DNA from 3 places in the Marinobacter sp. EVN1 genome. Region 1 is predicted to be linked to each of the others. Evidence: predicted binding sites of a transcription regulator. Region 1 holds the regulator's gene; each other region holds the start of a gene.
What was found. Region 1 encodes FliA, which starts transcription of late flagellar genes. Its sites were predicted from a motif close to CTAAAGTTTNNNNNNNNNNNGCCGNTAA; they were not measured.

Region 1 (9,976 bases):
AAAAGCGCGCAGGAAGTGGCGCCTCAGGTGGCGTGGCGTCGTCCTTGTCTTTCGAGACTGCCGATTTTCCGGCGTCACGTCCCAGTGATGAAGCGCTGGCAAAGCCGTTTGCGGGTAGCGAATCCGGCGCCGGTGGCTATGCCGATGAACTGGCCAGTATGCGTGCCGAAATCAGCTCTCTGCGTGATCTGGTCAGTGGTAAGGCTGCAACTGCCACGCCGACCGGCAACAGCGCAGTTCAGCAACGATTGGCCGAGCGCCTGCAGGAGTTCGGTTTGGGCGCGGAGCTGGCCGGCTCTCTGTCCCGTCGGCACCGGGCCGGGCGTCTGGAGGACGGCTGGAAGCAGTCACTGAAAATGCTGGCGACCGGCGTTCGTACCGGTCGCGAAGACTGGCTTGATGCCGGCGGTATCTATGCCCTGGTCGGGCCAACCGGGTCTGGCAAAACCACCACCATTGGCAAGCTGGCGGCCCGCTACGTCCTTGAGCATGGTCCGGATTCGTTGGCACTGGTGACCACCGACCGCTATCGTGTGGCCGCTCATGAGCAGCTCTTCGTGTTCGGCCGCATCCTGAATGTGCCCGTGCGTGTGGTGGATGAGAGCCATTCCCTGGATGACATTCTTGATGAGTTATCGGATCGACACCTGGTGCTGATTGACACTGCCGGCCTGACCAGTGCCGACCGCGGTTACCAGGAACAACTGGCGGAGTTGGCTCGCAGCGATCACAATATCCGTACACATCTGGTGGTCTCCGCCACCAGTCAGCCACGTATCATGAAATCCGTGTGGCATTGCTATAAGATGGCAAACCTTGCAGGCTGCATCATGACCAAGATTGATGAGGCCCTGACCCTGGGCGAAGCGCTCGGGTTCGTTATGGAGACCAGCTTACCGGTGGCCTGGTACACCGATGGCCAGAAGATACCGGAAGATCTCCAGAGGGCGGAGGCCATTCCGTTAGTGCGCCTGGGCGTAGAACGGCTTAAGGCCGTGCAGAGCGCACAGACAGTCGCCGAAGGTGCCTGAGCCTCGTTGGCGACCAGAATAAAACACCGGCACGCGTGCCCGTACAAGAACGTAGTAAGAGACTGATAACAGTATGAGCAGACCACATCCGGTTCAGGTGATTGCGGTTTCCGGCGGCAAGGGCGGTGTCGGCAAGAGCAATGTTTCGGTCAATCTCGGTATCGCCCTGGCCCAGAAGGGGCGCCGGGTTGTCTTGCTGGACGCGGATCTCGGGCTCGCCAACATCGATGTGTTGCTCGGCATTACCGCCAATCGAAATCTGCAAGACGTACTCAGCGGCGATTGTGATCTGAAAGACGTGCTGGTGAATGGCCCTGGTGGTATCAAGATTGTACCGGCTTCCTCCGGCACTCAGCGTATGACCCAGCTCAGCGCCATGGAACATGCCGGCCTGATCAACGCTTTCAGTGAGCTGGGCGACCAGATTGACGTTCTGATTGTGGATACCGCCGCAGGTATTTCTGAATCGGTGGTCAGCTTCCTCAGGGCCTCGCAGGAACTTCTGCTGGTGGTCTGCGACGAACCTACTTCCATTACCGATGCCTACGCGTTGATCAAGCTGATGAACCGGGATTATGGCACCAACCGCTTCCGTATCCTGGCAAACCAGGTCCGCAATGAGCAGGAAGGCCGCCATCTGTTTGAAAAACTGACCCGGGTCACCGAGCGTTTTCTGGATGTGGCACTACAATATGTAGGTATCGTGCCTTACGACGAGGCCGTCAAGAAAGCCGTCCAAAGACAGAAAGCGGTATTGGATGCCTATCCGAGGGCGAAAGCCTCGCTGGCTATCCGGGCTCTGGCCGAAAAAGTGGACAGTTGGCCTTTGCCGTCCTCTCCCAGGGGGCATCTCGAATTCTTCGTGGAGCGGCTCGTCGAAGTCTGATCTGAATCCAGTCCTACAAGAAAACCGGATACATGACATTGGCGAAAAATCTGGGAATTTACCATCAGGCCGGCGCCAGGAGCCCTTCAGCCCTGATTGAAGAGCATGCGCCGCTGGTCAAGAAAATCGCCCTTCATCTCATGGCCCGGCTGCCGCCATCAGTGCAGCTGGAAGACCTTATGCAGGCCGGTATGATTGGACTGCTGGAGGCCGCGCAGCGCTATTCTTCCGGCAAAGGTGCCACCTTTGAAACCTACGCAGGGATTCGCATCCGCGGCGCCATGGTGGATGAGATCCGCAAAGGCGACTGGGTGCCCCGCTCAGTGCATCGCAACGCCCGGCGAATCGCCAGTGCTATCAAGCAGGTGGAAGATCGTACCGGGCGCGAGGCCCAGGATGCCGAAGTAGCTGAAGAGCTTGGCATTGGTCTGGACGAGTATCATGCCTCACTCGCCGACGCTAACAGCGGTAGACTTTTTAGTCTTGATGAGCTCAATGAATCCGGCGAGCTGCCGATAGAAGAAGCAGAAGCGAGTGATAATCCGCTGGACGGTATTGCTTCAGGCGCTTTCCAGCGAAGTCTCGCAGACGCCATTGAGCAGTTGCCTGAGCGTGAAAAGCTGGTATTGAGCCTGTATTACCAGGAAGAGCTCAACCTCAAGGAAATCGGTGCGGTGCTAGGGGTCAGTGAGAGCCGGGTAAGCCAGATTCACAGCCAGGCGGCGTTGCGACTTCGCAGCCGGCTGGCCGAGTGGCGGGATGGTGACAACGACTGATCGGCCAGGTGCTGTGTTTCTCTTTCAGCAAGCTGTGTAGCTTTTGGTAAACGATGCTTTACAACGTGCGCAAACACCACACAATAAGCGCTTAAGGTAGCAGCCTGCTAGACTTCCAAAAGGCTGAATGAATTCCGGGTGTTACTGACTGGAGGTCCCATTGGACAAGAACATGAAAATTCTCATTGTGGATGACTTCTCCACAATGCGACGCATCATCAAAAACCTGCTGCGAGATCTCGGCTTCACCAATACGGATGAAGCAGACGATGGCAACACCGCGTTGCCCATGCTCCGAAGCGGCAAGTATGACTTCCTGGTGACTGACTGGAACATGCCCGGCATGTCGGGCTTTGACCTTCTGAAGGCTGTCCGTGCTGATGAAAACCTGAAGAACCTGCCGGTTCTGATGGTAACGGCAGAGGCCAAGCGGGACCAGATCGTGGCTGCGGCTCAGGCCGGGGTGAACGGGTATGTGGTCAAGCCTTTCACGGCAGCCGTGCTGAAGGAAAAGATCGAGAAAATCTTCGAACGAATCCAGTAACCAGAGGTCGGATGGCTCGCCATGAGTGATACCAAACAGAACCATCAGGGCCTTGATCCGGAGGTGGCGGAGAAGCTTCAAAAGCAGGCCTCCGACCTGGCCGAGAATGTAAACGCCGGGAATTATGCCAAGGCGATGACCCTGATCAATGAACTGAGCGAGGTTCGCGATCAGAGTCTGTATCGGGAAGTGGGGCGACTGACCCGCAGCCTCCATGAGGCAATCCGGAACTTCCAGATAGACCCGCGTAATGCCGAGCAGAAAGAAGTGCTGTCGAAGATGAGCGACGCTTCTGACCGTCTGGCCTATGTGGTTCAGATGACCAGCCAGGCGGCGAACCGCACCATGGATCTGGTTGAGGAAAGCATGCCGGTGGCTCACGCCATGCGGGATGAAGCGGTTGCCCTGCGGGATGAGTGGCAGCGTCTGCGCCGTCGTGAAATGGAGCCTGCGGAGTTTCGGGAGCTTTACGGTCGCATCGACAAGTTCTTCGCTGGCCTGACGACAGACTCCGACAGTCTGTACCAGAACCTGTCGGAAATCCTTCTGGCTCAGGATTTTCAGGATCTTACCGGTCAGGTTATCCAGAAGGTCACCGCGTTGGTGAAAGAGGTGGAAGACAACCTTCTTGGTCTGGTGGTGATGGCCAGCCACGTTGATCAACTGACCGGCACAGTGCATCAGATTGAAGAAAAAGAAGAATCGGCCGAAAAAGGGGTAGGGCCCCAGATCAAGGCCGATGAGCGGGAAGATGTAGTTTCGGGACAGGACGATGTGGACGATCTGCTGTCCAGTCTCGGATTCTGATAATAAAGAGGGTGACGCATGGCGTTAGATGCTGATGAAGAGATCCTGCAGGACTTCCTGGTAGAAGCCGGCGAGATACTCGAAAAGTTGTCGGAGCAGCTGGTGGATCTGGAGCAGCATCCCGATGACAGCGATCTGCTGAACGCCATTTTCCGTGGCTTCCATACCGTGAAAGGGGGCGCAGGCTTCCTTCAACTGGAGGCACTGGTTAATTGCTGCCACTCTGCGGAGAACGTGTTTGATATTCTCCGGAATCACAAGCGCAAGGTAACACCGGACCTGATGGACGTGGTGCTGGAGGCGCTGGACAACGTTAATGCCATGTTCGAAGAAGTCCGCAACCGGGAAGAACCGACGCCCGCGCCGGACGAACTGATTGAAGCTCTGGATGCACTCGCCAAACCCGAGTCCGAGGATGCACCGGCGGTGGAAGCACCAACCCCGGCACAGGAGCCGTCGTCTGCGGATGTCGGACAGCAAGGGGATCAGGGCGATATCACTGACGAAGAGTTCGAGCAACTGCTGGACGCGTTGGCGGATGAAAAATCCGATGGCCAGAAACCGGTCGGCAACGAGCAGGTGAGCACCCCGGCAGAATCCGCCGGCGGCTCAGACAGTGATGAGATTACCGACGATGAATTTGAGGCCCTGCTGGATCAACTCCACGGCAAGGGCCAGTTTGCCGGCGCGCCTGCGGAAGATGAAGCGCCCAAGGCAGATATCGACACCAGCGGTGGCTCGGAGAAATCATCCGGTGACGCCGATCTGATTTCCGACGACGAATTCGAGAACCTGCTGGACGAACTGCATGGCAAGGGTGCAGGCCCAAGCGCGGGGGCTGCCGCAGGTGAGCCCAAGCCTGCGCCGGCTCCATCAAGCAAGGCCGAACCAGCCCCGGAACCAAAGAAAGCGGAAGCCAAAGCCGAGAGCAAGGCCGCTGCCAAGCCGGCCCCTGCACCTGCCCGTGAGGCCGCACCAGCGGGCGAAACCACGGTTCGGGTTGATACCAAGCGCCTGGACGACATCATGAACATGGTGGGCGAACTGGTGCTGGTGCGTAACCGCCTGCAGCGTCTGGGTTCCGAAAGCGAAGACGAACACATGCACAAGGCAGTGGCCAATCTCGATGTGGTGACCACGGATCTGCAGGCTGCCGTCATGCAAACACGGATGCAGCCGATCAAGAAAGTTTTCGGCCGTTTCCCCAGAGTGGTGCGCGACCTGGCCCGCAGTCTGAAGAAAGAAGTGAATCTGGTCATGCACGGTGAGGAAACCGACCTGGATAAAAACCTGGTTGAAGCTCTGGCCGATCCCCTGGTGCACCTGGTGAGAAATTCCGTGGATCATGGTGTCGAGGCACCGGACGTACGGGAAAAGGCCGGCAAACCTCGCGCTGGAACCGTGACTCTGTCGGCGGAGCAGGAAGGCGACCATATTCTGCTGTCCATTGTCGACGACGGAGCCGGTATGAATCCTGATGTCTTGCGCCGCAAGGCGGTCGAGAAGGGCCTGTACGATCAGGATGCGGCAGACCGCCTTACCGATAACGAATGCTTCAATCTGATTTTTGCGGCCGGTTTCTCCACCAAGGACCAGATTTCCGATGTCTCTGGTCGGGGTGTCGGCATGGACGTGGTGAAAACCAAGATCGGCCAGCTCAATGGGCAGATCAATATCATGTCCGAACAGGGCAAGGGCACCAGCATTATCATCAAGGTGCCGCTGACTCTGGCCATTATGCCAACGTTGATGATCATGCTCGGTGACCAGTCTTTCGCGCTGCCGCTGGTGAATGTGGTGGAGATTTTCCACCTGGATCTGACCAAGACCAACATTGTCGACGGCAAAGAGTGCATTGTCGTGCGGGACAAAGTGTTCCCACTGTTCCACATCAAGCGCTGGCTGGTGCACGGTGCGGCAGGTCAGGGCGAGCCGGAGAATGCGCACGTGGTGATTGTGGCCATGGGGACCAAACAGGTCGGCTTTGTCGTTGATCAGCTGATTGGCCAGGAAGAGGTGGTGATCAAACCTCTGGGCCGGGCCCTGCAGGGGACGCCAGGAATGGCCGGCGCCACCATCACCGGTGATGGCCGTATCGCCCTGATTATTGATGTGCCGAGCCTCCTGCAGCACTACGGCTGAGCAGGAATTTCCGGGATTGTGTAGGAGAAATGGATGACAGTTTCTGTCCTGGTCGTGGATGATTCGGGCTTTTTTCGCAAACGGCTGACGGAAATCCTGACGGCCTCGGGCCAGATTAAAGTGGTAGGCGCCGCCACCAACGGGCGGGAAGGTGTCGAGCTGGCAGAAAAACTGCGCCCCGATGTGATCACCATGGATTACGAGATGCCGGTGATGGACGGCATCTCTGCCGTGCGCGAGATCATGCGCAAACATCCCACCCCGGTTTTGATGTTCTCGTCCCTGACCTATGAAGGTGCCCGCGTTACCCTGGATGCCCTGGAAGCCGGGGCAGTGGATTTCCTGCCCAAGAACTTCGAGGAAATTGCCAGGGACACCAGTCAACTTCAGAAAATCCTTATCCAGCGTATTCTGGATGTGGCCGGTAGCCGCCCGGGTGCCCGATCGGCGCCTGTGGCCCCGAGGCCGGCGGCACCGGCTACGGAACCTCGCCGTGAACCTGTCGAGCGCGCTGGTTCGCGCCTGCATCGCCCGGTAACGACGGAACCGCGTAAAGACCCTGCGACCTCCGAGCCGGTTCGTAAACCCGCCAGAAAAACGGCCGCCAGGCACTACAGTGTGGTAGCCATCGGCACTTCCACCGGTGGCCCCGTTGCGCTGCAAAAGGTGCTCACGGCGTTACCGGCTTCGTTCCCCGCGCCTATTGTGCTGGTTCAGCACATGCCCGCCAGCTTCACTCCGGCCTTTGCTGAGCGGCTCAACAAGTTGTGTCGCATTGAGGTGCGTCAGGCCGAGGACGGCGATGTGCTTCGTCCGGGACTGGCCCTGCTGGCGCCCGGTGGTAAGCAGATGATGATTGAAAGTCGCGGCGGGCAGGCGAAAGTGCGGATTCTTCCGGGTGATGACCGCTTGAATTACAAACCCTGTGTGGATGTTACCTTCGGCTCTTTGGCCAGGAGCTTCCCAGGCAAAACCCTGGGTCTGATCCTCACTGGTATGGGTTCCGATGGCAAGGAAGGCTGCAGGATGATGAAGCAGTCCGGTTCCGTGATCTGGTCCCAGGACGAGAAATCCTCCGTCATCTATGGCATGCCGATGGCTGTGGCCAAAGCCGGACTGAGCGACGAAATTCTGGCGCTGGAAGATATTGGCGCGCGGCTGGTTGAAGGTGTGAGCTGATGGATGTTCTGAGCCTGCTCGGAATCATCCTGGCGTTCGTGGCCATCCTGGGTGGCAATCTGCTGGAAGGTGGTGCTGTCAGTTCACTGTTCAACGGCCCGGCCGGGTTGATCGTGGTGGGCGGAACTCTGGCGGCAACCATCCTGCAAACCTCCTGGCCAATGCTCAAACGTGCCTTCGGTCAGGTTCGCTGGGTGTTTATTCCGCCCTATATCTCGTTGGAAGATGGCATTGGCAAGGTCATCGACTGGAGCGTCAAAGCCCGAAAACAGGGCCTGCTGGGCCTGGAAGGGCTTGCGGAGAGAGAGCCCGAGCCGTTCGCCCGGAAAGGGCTGCAGTTGCTGGTTGATGGTGCAGAGCCCGAGTCCATTCGCAGTATCATGGAAGTGGACCTGGAAACCCGGGAGCAGCGCGATCTGGAGTCGGCCAGGGTCTATGAGGCCATGGGTGGGTATTCCCCCACTATCGGTATTATTGGCGCGGTGATGGGCCTTATTCAGGTCATGACGAACCTGGAAGATCCCCAATCACTGGGGGGCGGCATCGCCACGGCCTTTGTGGCGACCATCTACGGCGTTGCCCTGGCCAACCTGTTGTTCTTTCCGGTGGCCAATAAATTGCGGGGCATCATCAAGGAACGCACCCGTTATGAGGACATGATGATCGATGGCATTATCGCCATTGCCGAGGGCGAAAACCCGAAATCCATCGAATTGAGACTGCGGGGCTTCCTGCAGTAATTCCGGGCCAGGGCTTCCTATGCGCCGTCGCAGACCACCCCAGGATGATCTCCACAACAAGGAACGCTGGCTGATTTCCTACGCGGATTTCATCACGCTTCTGTTTGCCTTTTTCGTGGTGATGTATTCGGTATCGTCCGTGAATGAGGGCAAGTACAAGGTGCTGTCGGAAACCTTCACCGGTGTCTTTAACGCCCCCCAGCGCTCATTGCAACCGGTCACCGTAGGCGGCCAGCCGGTCCGGGCGCCGCAACAACAGCATGAAGATGTTATTCCGCCGCCGGTTACCGAGGCGCCCCGTAATCCGGAACTGGATGCAGAGGGTCGCACCGAGGCTTTGCGAACCATGGCCAACCAGCTTGCCATGGAATTCGACGAACTGATCAATCAGGGGGTAGTGAGTCTGGAAACCAGCAGCGAGTGGATTGAACTCAATCTGCCGAACAGCATGCTCTTTGGCAGTGGTGATGCTGAGCCCCATTACGACTCTTTTGAAGTCATTGAAAAGATCGCCAGTGTACTGCGCAACCGCGACAATGCGGTCAAGGTGGAAGGCTTTACCGATAACCAACCCATTCGTACCAGCCGCTTTCCGTCCAACTGGGAACTTTCGACCGCCCGTGCAGCGGCTGTCGCCCGGATGTTGATGATGGAGGGCATCGAGCCAGAGCGCCTGGCAGCGATGGGTTATGGTCAATACCAGCCTGTGGCCCGCAACGATACCGAGGAGGGCCGGCGGCGTAACCGCCGGGTGGTTCTGCTGATCTCCCGGGATGCAAGCATCCGGGGGGCGGTGCGCTGATCACCTGCCGGTGGCAGATGCGTATGGCTGAGCTGGCACACTTCCTGTATTACCTGTTGTTCATCGTCCGAATCGGCAAGGGGTTGCCGCAAAACCATCGATTCGGCTTTCAAGTTACCCGTATCCTTGCCGATAAGTTGAACAGAGGCCGGCGCATGACGCCAGGCTGAGCCGTTACCGGAGAACAAAACGTGCGTATCTGGGCTGTAGCCAATCAAAAAGGTGGAGTGGGGAAGACAACCTCTGTGGTCGCCCTGGGCGGACTGCTGGCCCAGCGCGGCAAGCGTGTGCTGGTGGTTGATCTGGATCCGCACGGATCGCTGACCAGCTGGTTTGGTTATGACCCGGATACCATTGCCCACAGCGTATTTGACCTGTTTCAGCATCAGGGCAAGGTTCCTGAAGGCCTGCCGGCGCAACTGATCACCGATACCGGTTGCCCCGGGCTGTCGCTGCTGCCTGCCAGTACTGCACTGGCCACCCTGGAGCGTCGGATGATTGGCGTTGAGGGTATGGGGCTGATTGTCTCCCGTGCCCTGGCCCAGTTGTGGGATGATTTTGACTACGTGATTCTCGACAACACGCCGTCGCTGGGTGTGCTCATGGTGAATGCACTGGCCGCTGCCCAGTACCTGGTGATTCCGGTACAGACCGAGTTTCTGGCCATCAAGGGCCTGGAACGAATGCTGCACACCCTGCAAATGATCATGCGCTCCCAGAAGAACGAATTACCGTACATGATCGTTCCCACACTCTATGATCGCCGGACCCAGGCTTCGGTCAAGAGCCTTAATCTGTTGCGCAAGACCTATCAGGATACCCTCTGGCGTTTCGCCGTACCGGTTGATACCAAATTCCGGGATGCCAGCCAGGCCGGGGTTATTCCCTCGCAACTGGATGCGGAAACCCACGGTGTCCGGGCCTACGATCATTTGTTGGACGACCTCCTGAAGCGAACCGGTTCGGTGAAGGAGCGTCAGCATGGCTGACAGAAAAATGACGCAACTGGCAGCGCCGGAAGCGGCCATTGCCAGTTATCTGGATGAATTGCTGCACACCGCCACCAGCA
Region 2 (9,976 bases), 540 kb from region 1:
CGGTCAAAGACGATGAGGCTTTAGCGAGGCTGATGTTGCGTGCGGAAACCGACGCGGAATTTCTCGCGGAATTGCGGTCGAAGGTAACCGCTCTTGCGTCCACGTTTACCCCGGAGCGCGAACTGGAAAGCCTGGAACGGGCACTGGCCAGATGTAATCAAGGGTAGGCCGCTGGCCTACCCTTGATTACAAGGCACTTACCTGCGAAACAGGTTTCAGAGCACCTTTTTCGCTTCGGCAGACAGCTCACTGAACCCTTTCAGGCTCTTGAACGCCTCCAGTTTCTGCTTGTCAGCATCACTGGGATTGGCAATCTGCTCAATGGAGGTAATGCCAGCCTCTTTCATTTTCTTCGCGGTTGCCGGGCCAATGCCCTTCACACGAGTAAGATCAGACTTGTCTACCGGCTTGGCCGCTTTTTTCGGAGCTGCGGTTTTGGGCTTGGCGGTGCTCGCTTTCTTGGCGGCGGGCTTGGCAGCGGTGGCTTTCTTCGCAGGAGCTGCTTTTTTGGTGCCACTGGCCTTCTTGGTTGACGCGCTGGGCTTGGAAGCGGACTTGCCACTTTCCTTGGACGCGATACCCAGGCGCTCCAGCAACGCCGACTGCAGTTCATGGAACTCGTTCATGCGGCGTTCAAATTCGTCGTTGAAGCGCTTCATTTCACGGTCACGCAGCTCATCCATGTCTTTGAGCAGCTTGCGCACCGGTTCCTGAACCTGGTTCTGCAGATTGTCGAACTGCTTGAGGGCGTCGTTAATCAGCCCTTCAATCTGGGAGGATGTTTTCTCGAACTCTTTGTTTACTTTCTTGACGATCTTATCAACGCTTGGTTTGGCTTTCTTTGCCATGGAGTGTCTCCTTACGGAAGGGAAGTGCAGGTGAAGTGAACGGGTATCAGGCCATCTGTCGCATACCGGAAGCGGGACTGGACCCGCGCCGGGATTTCAGACTCTGTTTCTTGAGAACAACTTCTCTTATACGCCTCAGTTTATCGGAAAGCGGTGATTCGTATTGGGTGCTTAACTCAACAAAATCAATGGAGTAGAAGAAGTTGCTACAGTGTTTTCTCTTCTCGGTGACCAGGCCGGTCAGGCCTTCAGCACGGATTTCTTCAAACGGCATATCCATCACAAGATCGAGAACCACGGTATCTCCGGGTTCAAACAATTTGTCCGTTTTCATCACGCAGCCGTAGCTGTCGAGTTCATAAAGTCGCGCTTCTACGGTTTCCTTACGGAAAATGCCGTGTCGAATTCGGAAACGTGCGACCAGGTCCGGTAGTTCTTCGTTCATGGAACGCTTGCTCTGCTATTGAGATCGGCCAGATATTCTGAACATTTATTAAACAATAGACGGGCCAGAAACTTTTGGCAATGCCGTCAGCCATCTACCGTAGCCCGTTCATGGAAATAATCAGGATTTGGCCCCCTATGCGGGGCCAAATCTGCCCATTAACGGGTTTTCAGCTCGTAAAGGTCGACACGGCGATCCTTCAGGTTAGTGACAGAACCTTCGTTTCTGACCAGCTTGAGCTTTTCCAGATCCATGTCTGAAAACATGATCATTTCGGTGTTTGGTGTGGTTTCTGCCATCACTGCGTCATGCGGGAAGGCAAAATCCGACGGAGAGAATACCGAAGACTGGGCATACTGAACATCGAGGTTTTCCACCTTCGGCAGGTTGCCGACACTGCCGGTAATCACCACGTAGCATTCGTTTTCGATGGCCCGGGCCTGGGCACAATGGCGCACGCGCAGATAGCCGTTTTTGGTATCGGTCCAGAAGGGTACGCAGATAATGTCCACATCCTGGCTGGCGGCGATACGGCCCAGTTCCGGAAATTCGATGTCGTAGCAGATCATGATGGCGACACGGCCGGCATCGGTATCGAACACCTGGAATTTATCACCACCCTCAATAACCCAGTCGCGGCGTTCGTGGGGCGTGATGTGCACCTTGCGCTGCTCGTCCACACGGCCATCCCGATGGCACAGGTACGAGACGTTGTAGACCCGGTCGTCTTCAATCAGCGGCATGGAGCCGGTGATGATGTTGATGTTGTAACTCACGGCCATTTCCGACATTTCGTTACGGAACTGTTCGGTGAAACCGGCCAGGAACCGAATGGCCCGGGTCTGATCCATCTGGTCGGTCAGGCCCATCAGCGGGGCGTTAAAAAACTCCGGGAACAGGGCGAAGTCACTTTTGTAGTCCGACAGTGCATCCACAAAGTACTCAACCTGCTTGAGCACTTCTTCCACCGAGGTGAATTCCCGCATCTGCCACTGCACCGCACCCATACGCACCTGGGTTTTTTTGACGCTCAGTACGGGAGACGGCGGCGTGTAAAGAATGTTTCGCCATTCCAGCAGCGTGGCGTAGCCCAGGGATTTCTGGTCTTCCGGCAGGTATTTGTGCATCAGCCGGGTGACCTGGAAATCGTTGGAGAGTTGGAATGTCAGGATCGGATCGTAGATTTCTTTGCGATCCACTCTCTGGATGTATTCTTCCGGGGTGTATTGCTCAGAATACTTGAAGTAATTGGGAATACGGCCGCCCGCGAGGATGGCTCGCAGATTCATGGAGCGGCAAAGCTCTTTTCTGGCCTCATACAGACGGCGGCCCAGTCGATAGCCACGGTATTCCGGGTCTATGAACACATCCAGGCCGTAAAGCGAATCGCCATTCGGGTTGTGCCAGATCTTCTCGTTCCGCAGAATAAGGTCGTCGTAGGCATGAGGGTTGCTGAACCTTTCGTATTTCACGCAAACCGTGAGGGCCACGGCTATCAGCTGGCCGCTGTCTTCAATACAGATCTGGCCATCCGGGAACTGTTCTACCAGTGCCTTGATGGTGTCTTTCGGCCACGCGCCACCGATATCGTCGTAAACCCGATCCATTAGCTCTTGCAGCTGGGCGTAGTCGTCCAGTGTCAGGTTACGCAGATTCAGGTGGAGCTCTTCGTGAGCCATAGGGTTCTCCCCGGTCTAACTGGTGAATGTGCTTTGATCTCAGCATTCTAGCAAAGAGTGTTCAAGACTTCGCAGCATCTGCCGTTAGTAAGTATGTTTCGACTACACTAAACGATAAAAGCAATTTGTTTTAACCCTGACTGGAGGCCGTCAGCTTGAACCTATCATTTGCTCAGAAATTGCTCATAGCAATTGGGTCCCTGATCGTGCTGATTATGGGCGCCCTGACAATATCCAACGATATTCGGCTTCGCTCGACGACAGACCGCTACGTCAACGCGTTGATGAGCGATGCGGTGGCGCAGAGTACGTCGAGTATTGCCGATTGGCTCAATACCCGCCTGGATATGGCGGAAGCGACGGCGAAGGCACTGGAACGTACCGGCAACGACGATAATGCCCGCGTTCTCATGGAGGCGATGACGGAAGGCGGTAACATCAAGGATGTGTATGCTGGCACCGAAGATGGTCGCATGCTGATGCGAAGTGCCGAGGTGGAGGCCACGCTTCCAGCCGATTATGATCCCCGGGTTCGCCCCTGGTACCAGAAAGCCCAGCGTTTGGGGCAGGCATCTTTTACCGATCCGTATCTGGATGCCACCTCAGATGAGACCATTATCTCCGCAATGGCGCCTATCAGGCGGGGGAACTATGTTGGCGTGGCCGGCATGGATATCAGCCTGAACACGATCGACCGGATGTTGTCGACCATTACGTTGGCCGATACAGGCTATGCGGCATTAATCAACAATGCCGGCACGGTTCTGTTTCATCCCAACAGCGAGATTGTTGGCAAGAACATCAGCGGTATGATCGGCCAGCAGCCGGTTCTGGACGGTTCCCTGCAAGGTTTTGAGAGCGATGGTGCCGAGTGGAGCGTCAGTTTCCATCCCATCAGCGAAGCCCGGGCCGTGGACTGGTACCTTGCCACGTTCGTGAATGAGAACCTGATCAGCGCGCCCATTGTCGAGGCTCGGACCATGGGCCTGGTCATCGCCGGGGTTGGGCTGATTGTTGCGTTGATCGTGCTCTACTTTGCGATCCGTTTCCTGCTTGCGCCGGTTCGCAGACTGAATGGCGCCATGTCACGAATTGCCTCTGGAGATGCAGACCTTACCAAGCGTCTCGATGACTCAGCCTCTGATGAGTTTGGTCAATTGGCGCGCAGCTTCAACAGCTTTGTTGAGAATATCCAGCAGGTTGTGAAAGAAGTGAAAGAGGGCAGTGACGAGCTGGAGGAAAACGTAAAATCACTCCGGCAGACCTCCAGCGACAGCCGTTCCAGCGTTGAAAACCAGCAGCACGAGATCGATATGATCGCCACGGCAATCAACGAAATGTCGGCGGCGGCTGGTGAGATTGCCCAGAATGCCCAGCAAACCGCGGAAGCCGCCGAGAATGCGGACCAGGAAAGTCGCGGTTCCCTGGAGACTGTCACTTCGTCCCGGGATGCGGTGCAGAAGCTCGTCGGTGAGATTAACGCTGCCGCTGAGGTGATCGACACCCTTGGCAAGGATGTTTCGTCGATTACGACCGTACTGGAAGTGATTCAGGGTATTGCCGAGCAGACCAACCTGCTGGCACTGAACGCGGCCATTGAGGCGGCGCGGGCAGGGGATGCGGGACGCGGATTTGCGGTGGTGGCCGATGAGGTTCGGAATCTCGCTCAGCGTACCCAGTCTTCCACCGAAGAAATCAACAACATGATCGAGCGGCTGCAGAAAGGTGCCAACGATGCGGTAGACGTTATGAAAGCCTCTACGGCGGTATCCAACGTGAGTATGGAAAAAGCGCAGGATGCGATGGAGTCTCTGAACCGGATTGTAGAGGCGATTACCGCCATCAGTCAGATGACCTCACAGATCGCCACGGCCTCCGAGGAGCAGACATCGGTGACCGAAGAGTTGAATGCGTCCATCACCCGCATTGCTGACCAGGGCCAGGAAGCGGCCAAGGCGGCCAGCGAGAACGATGTTTACAGTGGCCACATCGAGACTATCGGCAGTGTGCTGAATGACAAGGTAACCCGTTTCCGGGTGTAATTCGTGGCGGCCAGGGATGGCCCGCTAGTCTCCGACACTCAGTAGCTCAACGCGGCGCTCCAGGTTTTCCAGGGTTCGACGCCCGACATATCTGGATTCTTCACTAAGATACGGATTCTCCAACGTGATTACTGTACGCCGATCAAGGCCCAGTGATGATACCGCTCTGCCAAACCAGTTTTTCAGATACACCGCGAAGCTGCCGTCCAAGATCGCTCGCTCCAGACCCAGTTGCAGGCGTTGCGCGGTTTCGTGATCGTCCGGGGCCACAAAAAGGTAGGATGGCATGGTGTAGGCCAGCAGGATGTTTGGTTCGATTACGAGGTCGTCGGCTTTGTTATGCTCGAGGTCGAACAGAACTTCGCTCACACCGCGGGCGTAACAGTCGAAGCGTTTATTGCGAAGCATACCAAAGAGTATTTCATAGCGGGTATGGGTGATCACGGTAATGCCGTTAGCTTCGAGAATAGGCGTGTCTGGCCAGTGTGCGCCCTGGCCAATACGGATATCTCGCTTGCGCAGGTCGTCCAGGCTGGACACCCCCTCAAACAGGCTGAGCTGTTCCGGCAACACCAGGCATACTCTGAACCCGAGCAATCCGCCGTCCACAGGCACCGGAATGGCGTTGAGAAACGTCTCCCGTTCCTCCGACGTCGCCACGTTAGCAATGTCGAGAATCCGGCTCTGAGGGTTGGCCAATTCCCGAAGGGCGCGCCCCTGGCTTATTTCTTCACTGCGGATGATCTGGAACTCACCGTACTCTGAGGTTTTGTGCAGGGCGAGTTCAACCAGGTTACGAATGGCCGGGTTATCGTAGTTGCGATACCAGAGTATGTAGTCCCGGGTGAGAACCGTTTCGGGTTCTGACGCAGCCGCTGGCTGAACCTGAAAGCACGCCGCCAGAGCCAGAGCTGGCCAGAAGCGCGTTACCATTTTATTAAATGTGTACAACTGCGTGCCCTTTCCCTGTTATCCGGCTGCAAGCAACGGTAACGTTACAGACATTGGCTACAGCTTAGATCAGAAAGCGTTAATCGAAACGTACAGGTTTCAAAAAAACTGTAAAAGATTCTTGAAGTAGCCTTATCTGGCTGTAAAGATCGCGTTTTCTGCAGCACTTCAGGATATGGCTTTATGGCTCTTATTGATTCTCTGATTGGCACCGCTGGCCAATGGGTAAGCTCCAGCGACCCCAAGGCGACTCTGCTACAACCACTGGAATGGCTCAAAAAGACCGGCAGTTATGCGGCGGTGAACCGAATTATTGGTATGGCGATACCGTTTGCGCCCCGTAATCACTTCAGTGTTGAGGAGCTTCGCCCCGGCTACGTCAAAGCCCGAGTACGCCTGAAGGGCAACAAAAACCACTTTGGCAGCCTGTATGCCGGCGCCTATTTCCTGGTGGCGGAGATTCCCGGTGGAGTGTTAACCCTGTTCGACCTTGGCCCTGCCTACACGCCCATCCTGAAGGAAATGACTCTGGAGTTTCTGCAGCCGGCCAATTCTGATGTGACCGTGGAATTTGAACTGCCACCTGAGGCGGTGGCTGCCATCCTCGCCGATGCAGACGCCACCGGTAGGGCGAAATTCACTCTGGAAGGCATTCTGAGAGATGAAGAAGGCAACCACGTTGCCACCTCCATTGCCCATTACCGGGTGCGCAAGAAGGGGTTCAAGCCTCAGGATTGATAGAGCGTAGCGCCTGAAGGAAGACGTCGCCATACTTTTCCAGCTTGGCGGCGCCCACGCCGCTGACCTCGGCGAGCTCCTCCAGGGTGGAAGGGCGGCGTTCAAGCATGTCGAACAGGGTGGTGTCGTGGAAGATTACGTAGGGCGGCACGCCCTGTTTGTCCGCCAGCTCTTTGCGGCAGGCCCGCAACGCATCCCATCCGGCGTGGTCGGTAATCTGATCCCGCACATTCTGGCCGCTACGGCGGCTGGTTGATGATTTACCGCCAGCGGCTTTGCGAGCAACCGGGTCTTTCCGAAGCTCAATCGCCTGTTCACCCTTGAGTAGCGGCCGGCAGCGCTCGGTTAGCTGAAGTGCGCCATAGCCCTCTGGATCGGCCCGCAGGTAGCCGTTCGCCACCAGTTGCCGGAATACCGATTTCCATTCGTTTGCTGACAGTTCCTGACCGATGCCATAGGTGGTGATCGCCTGATGGCCGGATTGCAGGATTCGCTCATTCTCTGAGCCGCGAAGCACATCAATGACATAGTTAACGCCAAAACGCTGGCCGGTGCGGTAGACGCAGGACAGGGCCTTCTGCACCGCCACCGTGCCATCCCAGGTTTCCGGTGGGTTCAGGCAGGTATCGCAGTTTCCGCAGGGAGTCTCCAGGTTGTCGCCGAAATAGTGCAACAACACCTGGCGCCGGCACTGGGTGACCTCGCACAGCCCAAGCATGGCATCCAGCTTTTGTCGCTCAACGCGCTTGAACTGATCATTGCCCTGAGAGGCTTCCAGCATCTGCCGGAGTTTGATCACATCCTGCAGCCCATACACCATCCAGGCCGTGGAAGGTTTGCCATCCCGGCCGGCCCGCCCGGTTTCCTGGTAGTAGGCTTCGAGGCTTTTGGGGAGGTCCAGATGGGCAACAAAACGCACATCGGGTTTATCGATGCCCATGCCAAAGGCAATGGTTGCCACCACAATAACGCCGTCTTCCCGAAGAAACCGTTCCTGGTTGCGGGCCCGGTCTTCAGCGCTCAGGCCGGCATGGTAGGGCAGCGCGGTATAGCCCTTGCTGCTCAGTAATTGGGCGGTGGCATCTACCTTGTTTCGGGACAGGCAATAGACAATACCGCAGTCGCCTTCATGTTCCGCTTTAATAAAATCCAGCAACTGCTTGTTTGCATTTGTCTTTGGCGTAATCCGATACTGAATATTGGGGCGGTCGAAGCCACTGATGAAATGCCGGGCGTTAGTCAGCGACAGCCTTTCCGCAATCTCTTTTCGGGTACGCTCGTCGGCGGTCGCCGTCAGCGCGATACGGGGGATACCGGGAAATTCCTGAGCCAACATGCTGAGCTGAAGGTAGTCCGACCGGAAATCATGCCCCCATTGGGAAACGCAGTGCGCCTCGTCGATGGCAAACAGCGACAGGGATGCGTTATGCAGCAGTTCAATCGTTCGCGGCTGGATCAGCCGTTCCGGCGCGCAATAGAGCAGGTCCAGCTCCCCGGTCGCCAAGGCGTATTCGGTGGCACGGGCCTGTTCGAAATCCATGGTGGAATTCAGAAACGCCGCTTTCACTCCAAGTTCCCGCAGCGCTGCAACCTGATCCTGCATAAGAGCGATCAGCGGTGAGATAACAATGGCAGTGCCGGGCCGAACCAGAGCGGGCACCTGGTAACACAGTGATTTGCCACCTCCGGTGGGCATTAACACAAGGGCATCACCGCCGTTGACCACTTCCCGGACAATATCCCCTTGCAGGGGCCGGAAACTCTCGTAGCCAAAGACCTCGTGCAGAACCTGCTCCGGGTTGCGGCCCGCAGCGGTGGGTGGTTCAGTGGCGAGTTGGTCGAAGTCCTGGTCCATGTACATTCAGTGGTCGGCCCGTAGCGGAGTGATTGAGCAGCGCGATTCTACCAGATCCTTCCGGTTGTTTGGTCAACTGGCCATTCGGGTGGAGGCAAACCGGCAAGAGAAAGGATACAATAGCGCCCCTTTCGTACACTGTGATCAACGCTGCGAACAACAACAGGGCTTGCATGCAGGAATTTGACGCAATCCGTCCCTATTCGGATGAAGAAACCGCGCCAACCGTCCAGAGGTTGGTTAACGACCGGGAATTCCTGGATATGGTAGGGCGATTCAAGTCGCCAACCCTCGCAAAATGGGCGCCGGGCGTTCTGAGGATGTTCATTCGCCGCTGGCTGGTCGGCCATTTCGGGCATTACACCCGGGTGGATGATATGCAGGCCGGCGTGTCGCAATACGTCGGGGAACTGGTGGAGAATACCACCACCCGTGTCACCCACAGCGGCCTGGAAAATCTCAGCAAGAACAGCGCCCATCTGTTTATTTCCAATCACCGGGACATTGTTTTTGACCCGATGGTGGTCAACTACCTGTTGTTTCAGAACGGTTTCCACACAACCCGGATTGCGATCGGCGACAACCTGCTCTCCAATCGGGTGTTTGCGGAAATGATGCGGCTGAACAAGAGTTTTGTGGTGCGCCGTAACATGACCAGCCCAAGGGAAATGCGTGATGCCTATCTCACGCTATCCGGTTTCATCAATCACAGCATCGATACCAACCACAGCATCTGGATTGCCCAGCGCGAAGGCCGCGCGAAAGACGGCATTGATGCCACGGACCCGGCCATCATCAAGATGTTCTACATGAGCCGGAAAAAATCTGGCCTGGCGTTCGATGAGGCCATGAATCGCCTTCACATTGTGCCGGTATCCATTGCCTACGAGTACGACCCCTGCGATGCCGACAAAGCCAGAGAACTGGAAGTGCGGGCCCGGACCGGCGCCTACCAGAAGACCGAAGGCGAAGACACGGACCAGATTGTCAAAGGCCTGACCGGTTACAAAGGCCACGTTCATGTGCATTTCGGCGCCCCGATTGCCGATTCACCCGACAACCCGAAAACACTGGCCGCTCGCATTGACCATGAAATGCACGCCAATTACCACCTGCACGCCTCCAATCTGGTGGCGTACCAGATGCGGGGGGTTCACCCGGATACCCATGAAACCCCGGGCAGTGTCAGCGAGAGCGTGGTGACCGCCGAGACCTGGTCTCCGGCCGACATGGAAGCCGCCACAGCAGAAATGGAACGCCGGCTGGAAGCCTGCGACCCGGCGATCCGCCCTTATTTGCTGGATATGTATGCCAATCCGGTGGTCAATGCACTGGCCGCGAATAACAACGAGCAACCGCTGAACCCGACTACCGACTAGGTGTCATGCCCAGAGCATGGCCCCCATCTCCAGCGGGTG
Region 3 (9,976 bases), on a different contig from region 1:
TGCGCTCCGGCCTATTCCTGTTGGCTTGTTTAGTTCGAACCATGCTAAGTGATTCCACAAGGGGTAGCGCTGAACGTTAATTATCTCATCTACCAACCATCCACCTTCCTCTAAAATATACCGTAGTGACTCTTTGGTGTGTAAAACAAGGTGTTCTGACCAGAAAGTAAAATCTTTGAATGAGCTGGGGCCGTGATGAAGTAGCCAATCCCGTGCGTGGGGAATTTCAACCACAAGCCTAGCGCCAGGAGCGGAGGATTTCTGCAGAAACTCTAGATGTGAAATTGGGTCATCCAAATGTTCGAGGACATGGAACAGGCTTATAATTTCGGGTCTGAATTTGATTATCTCTTTAGGAGAATCGGTTACTGTGTGTCCGTCGGCTTTAAGTGACTCTAGATTATTCGCATTCAGCTCGAAACCCAGAAGATCATATGCATACTCATGGCTCTTTCGAAGTTGAAAACCTGCACCGCAACCGAAGTCCAGCCAACGCTTGTTAGCTATTATTGGCTTTAACAATTGATCTCGGCGATCAGTGTCTGCCACGTCCATGTCATTTCTGGGTTTGATACCCGAAGGGACGTTTTTCGTTTTGTAGTAGTCAGGAGGGTTGCCGGTATGAGATGGATCCAGATAGATTACACCAGATCTCTCATCCTCGAACACGAGTATCTCTCTATCCCGGCATCGTTCCCAAATTATAGTTGCCCTTTTGGGGTCAAGAAAATCCCCCTCCATTAGGGCCTGAAAAACAGCTTTGGGCTGCATATTGAGCCTCACTATATTTCAACTGGGTATAGCTTAGCATGTCCTTTGAATGATGGGGCAGCTCTTGGTTCCGCCTAGGAAGGGGGCAGGTTGAGCCCCCTTTCTAGGGATGCCCAATTTACCCTTGGAGAAGCTGTAGTACCTGTTGGGGGCGCGCATTTGCTTGCGCTAGCACTGACAGGCCCGCCTGTTGCAGTACCTGCGTCCTTGCTAGTTCAGCAGACTCCTTGGCAAAGTCTGCATCTCGAATTCGACTGTTCGACGCAGACAGATTTTCTGAGGTAGTGCTGAGATTTGCAATGGTTGATTCGAACCGGTTTTGAACTGCACCGAGTTGGGCACGATAGCCGTTAATCGTTTCGATCGCGTAGTCGACGTTGATCATAGCTAGGTCAGCTCCGGCTTGATCCGAGACGTCCGTATCATTGACTGAAATGGTATTTGTTGCTGGATCCAATGCTATCCCAGAGAGGGCTGTGCCGCCATTCACTCCGATGTCTATCGAGTATTGTTCACCAAACTGAGACGATAGCAAAATTTCGTTGTTGGTTCTGTTTAGGTATGCACTGACCCCCGTATTTCGAGTTTCGGCATTTATGGCACCGACGACATCTTGTAATGAGCCTGCTGCAGTAATGCTAATCGATGGGAAAGCGCCGCTGACACCCGATATGTCAACAGTCAAATTGGTGGTTTCGCCATCGTTAAAGATGTCTCCCAATGTTTTTGATGAAGCGTCTGTCAGTGAGAGTATGCCGCTTGTTTCGTTCACCACGCCACCTATCATGTTACCGCGAGCATCAAGGCCACTTACGCTGATCGTTTCGCCCGTATTTGCTCCCACCTGAAACGTCTGGGTGTTGAAGTTGCCATCAAGTATCTTCAAACCATTAAATGAGGTTTGGCTGGCAATCCGGTTAATCTCTTGGATACGTTGTTGGACTTCCTGGTTCAGAGCTTCCCTGTCAGAAGGGCTGTTTGTCGCATTAGCTGACTGAACGGCTAGCTCACGAATTCGCTGCAAGTTAGAAGTCACCTCATCCAAAGCGCCCTCCGCCGTCTGTGCCAATGAAATCCCGTCGTTGGCGTTTCTAATGGCAACATCGATACCCTTAATTTGCGATTGAAAACGTTCGGAAATAGCAAGTCCAGCAGCATCGTCTTTCGCCGAGTTAATTCTCAATCCTGAAGAAAGTCTCTGTAACGCGGTGTTCGCATCATTTTGAGAGGAGTTCAGATTTCTTTGTGCGTTCAGTGACGCAATGTTGGTGTTTATTACCTGAGGCATTTGGATCTCCCTGCATCGGTGCTCTGGGATTGGCAATACCTCAAGATGGTATCGCCTGTTTGACTAGTAGGATAATGCTCGTTTGTTTTACTGGATGCTTTGATCGTGCCAGATGTAAAAAAACGTAATTAATACAGTTGGATATGGTATTTCCAAGAAGTTCGGAAGGAAGGTGCGGTGAAATTTTGACGGCAAGCTATTGCCGTCTTCATGAGTTGATTGTTAAACGCGTGGTAAAAAACAACCTGTTTTGGCAAAGTAAATGCCAGCCTGAAACATATTTTTGGAATTTACGGAGATAGCCCTAATGGTGAGCCATCAAGATGATCCGGCGCGCATATACCTGCAGCGAAAGGAGAAGAACCTCAACTATTTCAAGGTTCATCTTCCGCGCATCTATCAGATGCTTGACAATCTGATGCTGACCCGCGCCGAGTTGGTTGTCACTCCTGGTGAAAAGGATGTCGATATGACGTTTGATGGTCGGTCATGCTATCGAGGGCTTGCGCGTGAATACTCACGTGACGAGGTGCGTGACTTCTTAAAAGACCATCGCCCGGATAGGAGGTTTCTGACGTATAGTCCGGCTTGGCCTAGTTCTTACAATAAACAGAGGTTTGCAGCGCGTAGCATTCAAAGAATTATAGAGATGAGTCCAGTAACCCCTGAAAATTTTCAAGGCTATAAGCGTGGCAGCGTGTTTCCTTCGATTGTTTTCCTGGGGTGTGGCTTAGGATTCCATATCGAATCGATGGTTGAGCAAGCGACAATAGTCAACGCCATTGTGGTGGAGAGGGAGCCTGAAAAATTTGCGTTGAGCTTGTTCACCGTAGACTGGGCAAAGATCTGTTCTACCTTTCAAAAGAAAGGTTTTTCCTTAAACTTCGCGATCGGTTTTGCCTCCAGCGAGATGGAATTGAGGGATCTATTATCCCGGCATTTGGCCCATAGTGTCCCACTTTATCCTTACACAACGCTCTACTATAACCACCTAGCGGACATTGAGTTAGCGAGAGTCGCTATGGATGTTGGTCGGGACCTTGCGCTTGTTGCTGCGAGCTGGTCGAACTACGACGACGAGTTGATGCGCCTAAAAAATTCAATTGCCAACTGTCGCCTTGGAATCAAGTATCTTCCACGGAGAAACCTCAGTGGTCACAACAAGCCGGTAGTAATCGTTGGCAGTGGACCCTCGTTAGATGAACGATTAAGCAGCCTCGTGGCGATCAGGGATCGGGTTGTCGTTGTTAGTGCCGGTACAGGGCTTCGGCCGCTTTTAACCGCCGGGATAAAGCCTGATTTGCATGTTGAACTAGATCCGAATTACATGATCTACGAGCTTCATTCAGAACTTGGCAGTGATCTGTTGAAGGAAACCACGTTGTTGGCGGGCAATGAAGTCAATCCCAAGGTTGCTTCGTTGTTTGGCCGAGCCTACACATTTTATAGGTTTGATAGCGCTCTATCGTGGTTGGCTGGTGTTGGTCAGGACGGATTTGTTAATTGTAACCCGACCTGTGTAAATGCAGCGTTATCGATACTTCATACCTTGGGTTGTAGAAAGATATTCATGCTCGGGACGGATTTTGGTTATGTAGATAATGCTCATGATCATTCGTCATATTCGGTATATGGCGAAAAAGCTGTCGGTGAGGTAGCGGCTGGGCTTCGTAAGTGGGTAGGCGAATCTAAAAGGCAGGATTTCTCAGTGCCTGCGGCCTCTGGAATTGGGGTGGTTCAAACCCGCTTCGATTATTATGCAGCAAAGGTCAATGTTGAGGGTTTTCTTCGAGAAATAGCAAGAAAGGCGCCAGAGACAGAGGTTTTCAACTGTTCAGATGGCGCTGCAGTTGAGGGCGCACTTTGGTTGGCTCCACATGAATTTGAGTCAACCGTAAATCGCTTTACTCACGATGAGATGACTGACCTTGAAAACCTAATCGAGAGCAACAGTCGGAGCATCTCCAGGTCCACCCTCGATGATGCCATGCCATCTGTGGAAGGCGAATTGGAGAGGGGGGCGGCGCTTCTGAAAAAAATAATCTCAAAAGAGCGTTTACGTGGCCGCAAGGACTTGGCCTTGCTTGCGAATACGCTCCGTCTTGTATCCAAAACCTCCGGGTTAACGGAAAAAAAACCGGTTACTGCGGCGCAGCAGTACCAAAGTTGGGTTTTAGGCGGAACAGTGCTGCATTTTGTACATGTGGCTTTATGTCATGGTTTCGCCTGCGAGGATGAGGATCTGCCAGCTTTTATGACAACCTGGCGGGAGGGGCTGTTGAAGTTCCTTGATGAAGTTGCCGAGCATTTTTCGGGGGTTGTAGCTGAGCAAGAGCGATTGGAAGAAGATCCTTGGATGAAAATGAATTTCGAGTCAAAGGAGCCGGGGTGGTCATAACTCAGCCGCCTCAATTTACAAAGTTTAACAAAAGAGTGTCGTTTTTTTCTAAAGCATCGCTTGGTGCGGTCGTTAAGTCAGATAACAGGGTCGCGCTAGCTACAAGGTGCGTTTCTCGGCGACGACCTTTTCTCGAAGTGATGACTTGTTATTAAGGGGAAATACTATGGCTCTGGGTATCAATACCAACGTTGCCTCTATCAACGCCCAAAACCAGCTTGGAAAATCTCAAAATCTAGGTGATCAGGCTCTGCAACGCCTTTCCTCCGGCCTTCGGATTAACTCCGCTAAAGATGATGCCGCAGGTTTGGCGATCGCGACCAAATTTGATGCCCAGATTCGGGGTCTGACGGTTGCCCAGCGGAACGCAAATGATGGTATTTCTTTGTCGCAAACAGCTGAGGGTGCTTTAGATGAAGTCACCAACAACTTGCAGCGAATTCGTGAGCTGGCTGTACAGTCTGCGAACGCTACGAATAGCGATAAAGACCGTATCGCTCTGAACCAAGAAGTTAGTCAGCGTAAAGACGAGATAGATCGAATTGGTTCTGTAACTAAGTTCAACGGAACTGCCTTGTTGGATGGAACTTTCACAGCGCAGCAGTTCCAAGTCGGTGCAAACAACTCGGCAGTTGATCGTATCTCTATTAGTATCGCTACAAATATCAATGTTGCGGCAAGTGGATTAAGTGTTACGGCGACTGCGTCAACTGTGGCAGGCGCTCAGAGTCTGCTGGATCAGGTTGATGCTGCTCTCGACACCGTGAACGGTTTGCGAGGAACTTTGGGTGCTGTGCAAAACCGCTTTGAAAGCACTATTTCTAATCTTGGCAACAGCATTGAAAATTTGAGTGCCTCACAAAGTCGGATTCTCGACGCAGATTTTGCCTCGGAATCGGCGAAGTTGGCCAAGGCCAATGTATTGCAGCAGGCTGGTATCTCAGTGCTGGCACAGGCTAATGCTCGGCCAAATCAGGTTCTATCCCTCCTGCAGTAATTGGGGTAGCACGGTGAACCGTCGGCTCTTCCACTAGGAGAGCCGGCTTGCGCCGTATCAGGAAAGTGAGGTGAGTCATGAATGACGTGAACCTGAATAGCCCGGATCTCAAATTGGTGCGTTACGGTAGCCAGTCTCCGGCTCGGGCAAACGCGTCGCCTCAGAACGACGGTAGTATCGTCTCCGCTCAGGTAGTAGCCTCATCAGTTGAGCAAGCGTCGCGGATCGAGTCGCTTAAGCCCCAGGAGTCGCCCGGGGCAGGCAAAGTGATGGCGAGGTCTGTTGAACCGGCCGGGCAATTGGATGAGGCAGTGTCTCAGTTGAACGATTACGTGCAGTCGGTCAGCAGGGACTTGCAGTTCGAGGTGGATAGCGAACGAGGGCAAGCCATCGTCAAGGTAGTTGATCAACAGACTCAAGAAGTTATTCGCCAGATTCCGGATGAGGTTGCTTTGAGGTTGGCAGAAAAATTGCAGCAGGATGAACCGCTGACGTTATTCAATGTGAAGGTGTGATTTTTTGCCGCTGGCCGGCATTGGGTTACGGTTGTTCAGCGCCGCCGCATCCGCAAGGATCCGGCGGTGATTTTGTTTATAGCTGGTTTTGTCGTTACGAACTGTAACATTAAATCGTTGAGAAAGTGGCAAAGCTTTGCCGCCTTCGGCCGTTAACTAGGTCGTAGCAAAAGCCTTTTTAGGAGGCAGATTTATGGCAGCAATTTCATCGTTAGGAGCCGGTTCGGGTATTTTTACCAATGATCTGGTTAACCAGCTCATTGAGGCAGAGCGCGCGCCTACTGAAATGCGTCTCGACCGGCGAGAATCTGAGACCCAGGCAAAAATTTCTGCCTATGGACGGATTCGTAGTGCTCTTGAAGCTCTGCGCTCTCCTATGGAAGCGCTGAGCAAGTCTGACAGTATGAGCGCGTATACTGCTTCTTCATCGAATGAATCCGTAGTTCGTGTCACTGTTGAGTCTTCTGAAGCGAGCAGGGGCAGTTATAACCTAGATGTGAAACAGTTGGCTCGTGCTCAGTCTTTGGCTTCTACTGAATTTACGGATCGTGATACCACTCCAGTCGGAACCGGTACATTGACCTTGAACGTGGGAGGCAATGCAACGGATATTGTCATTGACGAGTCTAATAATACTCTTGAGGGAATCGCTGAAGCCATTAACGGTGCAAATGCCGGAGTTTCTGCGGGTATCGTGGACACCGGTAGTGGTTATAGATTGGTAATGTCGTCGGATGAATCTGGTACCGCCAATGAGGTCTCGATTTCGGTGACAGATAACGATAGTAATGACATCGACATGAGTGGTTTGTCTCAGTTTGTCTTTGATGGCGTTACTTCTAATATGGAGCAAACCGTAGCTGCTAAAGATGCGATTTTGGATATCAACGGTATTGAAGTGACGCGGTCGAGCAACACTGTCGAGGGGGTTGTTGATGGTGTCACTTTCACTCTGACGGAAACTGGAACCTCAACGGTTAAAATTGCTCAAGATCCTGATGAGGTGACTGGCCGGGTGCAGGCCTTCGTCGACAAGTTCAATACGCTCCAAGATCAGGTTAAAAGTGTTGCCGGATACAACCCTGCCTCTGAAAGAGGCGGGGTTTTGAATGGTGATTCGGCGATCCGTGCCATTCAGAGCGAGTTGCGCCAAATGCTGACGTCAGTTCCGACGGGGCTGGAAGATTCGCCGGTTCGTATGTTGGCAGATATTGGCATCACGACGGATCCGAGCAGTGGTAAGCTTGAATTTGATCAGACTAAGTTCAAAGAGCAGCTAAAAGCTAATCCTGATGAGGTGACGGCGCTTTTTTCTGAGTCGGAAAGTGGGGACGGAATTGCACGCCAGATGGTGGATTCGGTTGAAAAGTTTTTGGCCAGTGACGGCACGCTGGCAAACCGAACAGAAGGTCTCAGCAAGACACTTGAACGTATTGAAGATGAGCGTTTTGAGCTAGATGACCGGATTGCTAGTTATGAGGAAAGGTTGATTCGGCAATTTTCTGCGGCAGATCAGTTGATTTCTCAGATTCAAAGTACTGGCAATTATGTACAGCAGCAATTGGCAGCTTTGGCACCGCAGAATAGTAGCGGTAATTAAAGGCGAAAGTTTGATTTCTGTCGTCCCTAAAACGACAAAGAATATCGCGGAAAGAGGTTGATTATGAACGGTTTACAGGCATACCAGCGCGTAAACACCCAAACCAGTATCACTGATGCAGACCCGCACAAACTGATTCAGCTGCTTTACAGCGGAGCCATTGAGCGCATAAACATGGCAAAGGCAAGGATTCAGGCAAGGGACTTTGAGGGCAAGGGCAAGCTCATTTGCAAGGCTCTTGAAATTATTGGAGGACTGCGCGGTTTCCTGGATTTTGATAACGGTGGCGACTTAGCGGTGCGACTAGAGGCGCTTTATGACTATATGGAGCGTGCTTTGTCGCAGGCCAACGCCAAGAATGATATTGCGAAATTGGATGAAGTGATTGAACTGCTTCGTTCAATCAAAGAAGGCTGGGACGGCATCCGCGAAGAGGTGGTAAACCAGCAATCCCAGGCCGCTGGCTAACTTCGCACAATTACCTCCCATGGCGCCCCTATCCTTTGGCAGGGTAGGGGCTTTATAGCCATTCCCCCCGCCATCCCGTACAATGTTGCCCTTCTTTTCAACACATCCATTCTGTTCAGTCTGGAGCAAGGGCATGTCTGATATTAAAAAGGTGGTGCTGGCCTATTCCGGTGGCCTGGATACTTCCGTCATCGTTCGGTGGTTGCAGGATACCTATAACTGTGAGGTGGTAACCTTTACCGCCGATATTGGCCAGGGCGAGGAAGTGGAGCCGGCGCGTGCGAAAGCCGAAGCGCTGGGCGTTAAGGAAATCTACATCGAGGACCTGCGCGAGGAGTTTGTGCGCGATTACGTGTTCCCGATGTTCCGCGCCAATACCATCTACGAAGGCGAGTACCTGCTGGGTACCTCTATCGCCCGCCCGCTGATTGCCAAGCGCCTGATCGACATTGCCAACGAGACGGGTGCAGACGCCATCTCTCACGGTGCTACCGGTAAAGGTAACGACCAGGTTCGTTTTGAGCTTGGCGCCTATGCCCTGAAGCCAGGCGTGAAGGTGATCGCTCCCTGGCGTGAGTGGGATCTGAACTCCCGCGAAAAGCTGCTCAAGTATTGTGAAGAGCGCAACATCCCCGTGGAAATGAAGAAGGGCAAGAGCCCGTATTCCATGGACGCCAACCTGCTGCACATCTCCTACGAAGGCATCAACCTGGAAGACCCCTGGGCGGAAGCCGAGGAAGACATGTGGCGTTGGAGCGTATCTCCGGAAGCCGCGCCGGACAAGCCCACTTACGTGGAGCTCACCTACAGGAAAGGCGACATCGTTGCCGTTGATGGTCAGGAAATGAAGCCCCACGTGGTGCTGGAAACCCTGAACAAGCTGGCCGGTGAAAATGGTATTGGCCGCCTGGACATCGTCGAGAACCGCTACGTGGGCATGAAGTCCCGCGGCTGTTACGAAACTCCGGGTGGTACCATCATGCTGCGCGCCCACCGCGCCATCGAGTCCATTACTCTGGACCGTGAAGTGGCACACCTGAAGGACAGCCTGATGCCGCGCTATGCTGAGGTGATCTACAACGGTTACTGGTGGTCCCCGGAGCGTGAGGCTCTTCAGGCGCTGATCGACCAGACCCAGAACTACGTGAACGGCACCGTTCGCCTGAAGCTTTACAAGGGCAATGTAGACGTGGTCGGCCGTAAGTCTGACGATTCTCTGTTCGATGAGAAGATCGCCACCTTCGAAGAAGACCAGGGTGCTTACGATCAGAAAGATGCGGAAGGCTTTATCAAGCTGAACGCGCTGCGCCTGCGGATTGCCGCTGGCAAAGGCCGCAAGCTTTGATGGTTTGTTGATGCCCTGAAAACGCCCGGTTCATAACCGGGCGTTTTTGTTTATACTTTTCAAACAATTCCAACAACGAAAGTCATCACCATGAATGCGTTGGGCACAGCTTCCGTCGCCGCTTTGCGGCAGTATGTTCGCTACGCCGATGCCAAAGGTATCGCGGTTGATCCGCTGTTTGAAAAGGCGGGTTTGAAGCCGGAGATCCTGGATTCCGATGAGGGCCGAATCGGCGGTGAACAGCTCCAGGCATTTATTCACCTGCTGGCCGAACATACCGGTAACCCGGTATTGGGACTGGAGACCGGCGACTATGTGCAACCCGGTTCCTACAGTGTGCTGGGTTACATCACCATGAGCTGCGCCACGTTGGGGGAAGCGGTTACCCGTATTGCGCCCTATGAGAAGCTGGTGGGGGATATGGGTACCACCCGCCTCAAGATGAAGGGCGATTCCGCGACATTGATCTGGACCTGCAATTTTACCGATCCTGTGGTGTGGCCCCAGGTGGTGGACAATGTCTTTGCCTCCTGGATCAACTATGCGCGATGGCTGGCAGACAGCACGGACGCCACGCCGCTGGAAGTTCGCCTG

Region 2: a site for FliA is predicted at 3,033-3,060, ahead of Q674_RS40525 (methyl-accepting chemotaxis protein). Genes of this name have one in related genera too.
Region 3: a site for FliA is predicted at 6,098-6,125, ahead of fliD (flagellar filament capping protein FliD). Genes of this name have one in related genera too.

The regions. Positions count from the first base shown of each region.
Region 1 covers NZ_AXCB01000070.1:168,710-178,685, forward strand. The annotation lists gene flhF (flagellar biosynthesis protein FlhF) at 1-1,031, shown strand, start outside; gene Q674_RS38025 (MinD/ParA family protein) at 1,105-1,917, shown strand; gene Q674_RS38030 (RNA polymerase sigma factor FliA) at 1,950-2,693, shown strand; gene cheY (chemotaxis response regulator CheY) at 2,854-3,237, shown strand; gene Q674_RS38040 (protein phosphatase CheZ) at 3,259-4,044, shown strand; gene Q674_RS38045 (chemotaxis protein CheA) at 4,063-6,186, shown strand; gene Q674_RS38050 (protein-glutamate methylesterase/protein-glutamine glutaminase) at 6,220-7,365, shown strand; gene Q674_RS38055 (flagellar motor protein) at 7,365-8,105, shown strand; gene motD (flagellar motor protein MotD) at 8,125-8,907, shown strand; gene Q674_RS41255 (hypothetical protein) at 8,931-9,077, shown strand; gene Q674_RS38065 (ParA family protein) at 9,099-9,896, shown strand; gene Q674_RS38070 (chemotaxis protein CheW) at 9,889-9,976, shown strand, end outside.
Region 2 covers NZ_AXCB01000070.1:706,392-716,367, forward strand. The annotation lists gene senB (selenoneine biosynthesis selenosugar synthase SenB) at 1-167, shown strand, start outside; gene Q674_RS40510 (helix-hairpin-helix domain-containing protein) at 216-848, opposite strand; gene Q674_RS40515 (hypothetical protein) at 895-1,293, opposite strand; gene Q674_RS40520 (bifunctional GNAT family N-acetyltransferase/carbon-nitrogen hydrolase family protein) at 1,452-2,972, opposite strand; gene Q674_RS40525 (methyl-accepting chemotaxis protein) at 3,128-5,014, shown strand; gene Q674_RS40530 (transporter substrate-binding domain-containing protein) at 5,039-5,947, opposite strand; gene Q674_RS40535 (YiiD C-terminal domain-containing protein) at 6,149-6,703, shown strand; gene recQ (DNA helicase RecQ) at 6,687-8,564, opposite strand; gene Q674_RS40545 (1-acyl-sn-glycerol-3-phosphate acyltransferase) at 8,732-9,937, shown strand; gene glgP (alpha-glucan family phosphorylase) at 9,941-9,976, opposite strand, start outside.
Region 3 covers NZ_AXCB01000023.1:9,165-19,140, reverse strand. The annotation lists gene Q674_RS31715 (class I SAM-dependent methyltransferase) at 1-771, opposite strand, end outside; gene Q674_RS31710 (flagellin) at 890-2,059, opposite strand; gene Q674_RS31705 (6-hydroxymethylpterin diphosphokinase MptE-like protein) at 2,343-4,457, shown strand; gene Q674_RS31700 (flagellin) at 4,624-5,454, shown strand; gene Q674_RS31695 (flagellar protein FlaG) at 5,532-5,969, shown strand; gene fliD (flagellar filament capping protein FliD) at 6,163-7,569, shown strand; gene fliS (flagellar export chaperone FliS) at 7,633-8,037, shown strand; gene Q674_RS31680 (argininosuccinate synthase) at 8,171-9,382, shown strand; gene Q674_RS31675 (AraC family transcriptional regulator) at 9,473-9,976, shown strand, end outside.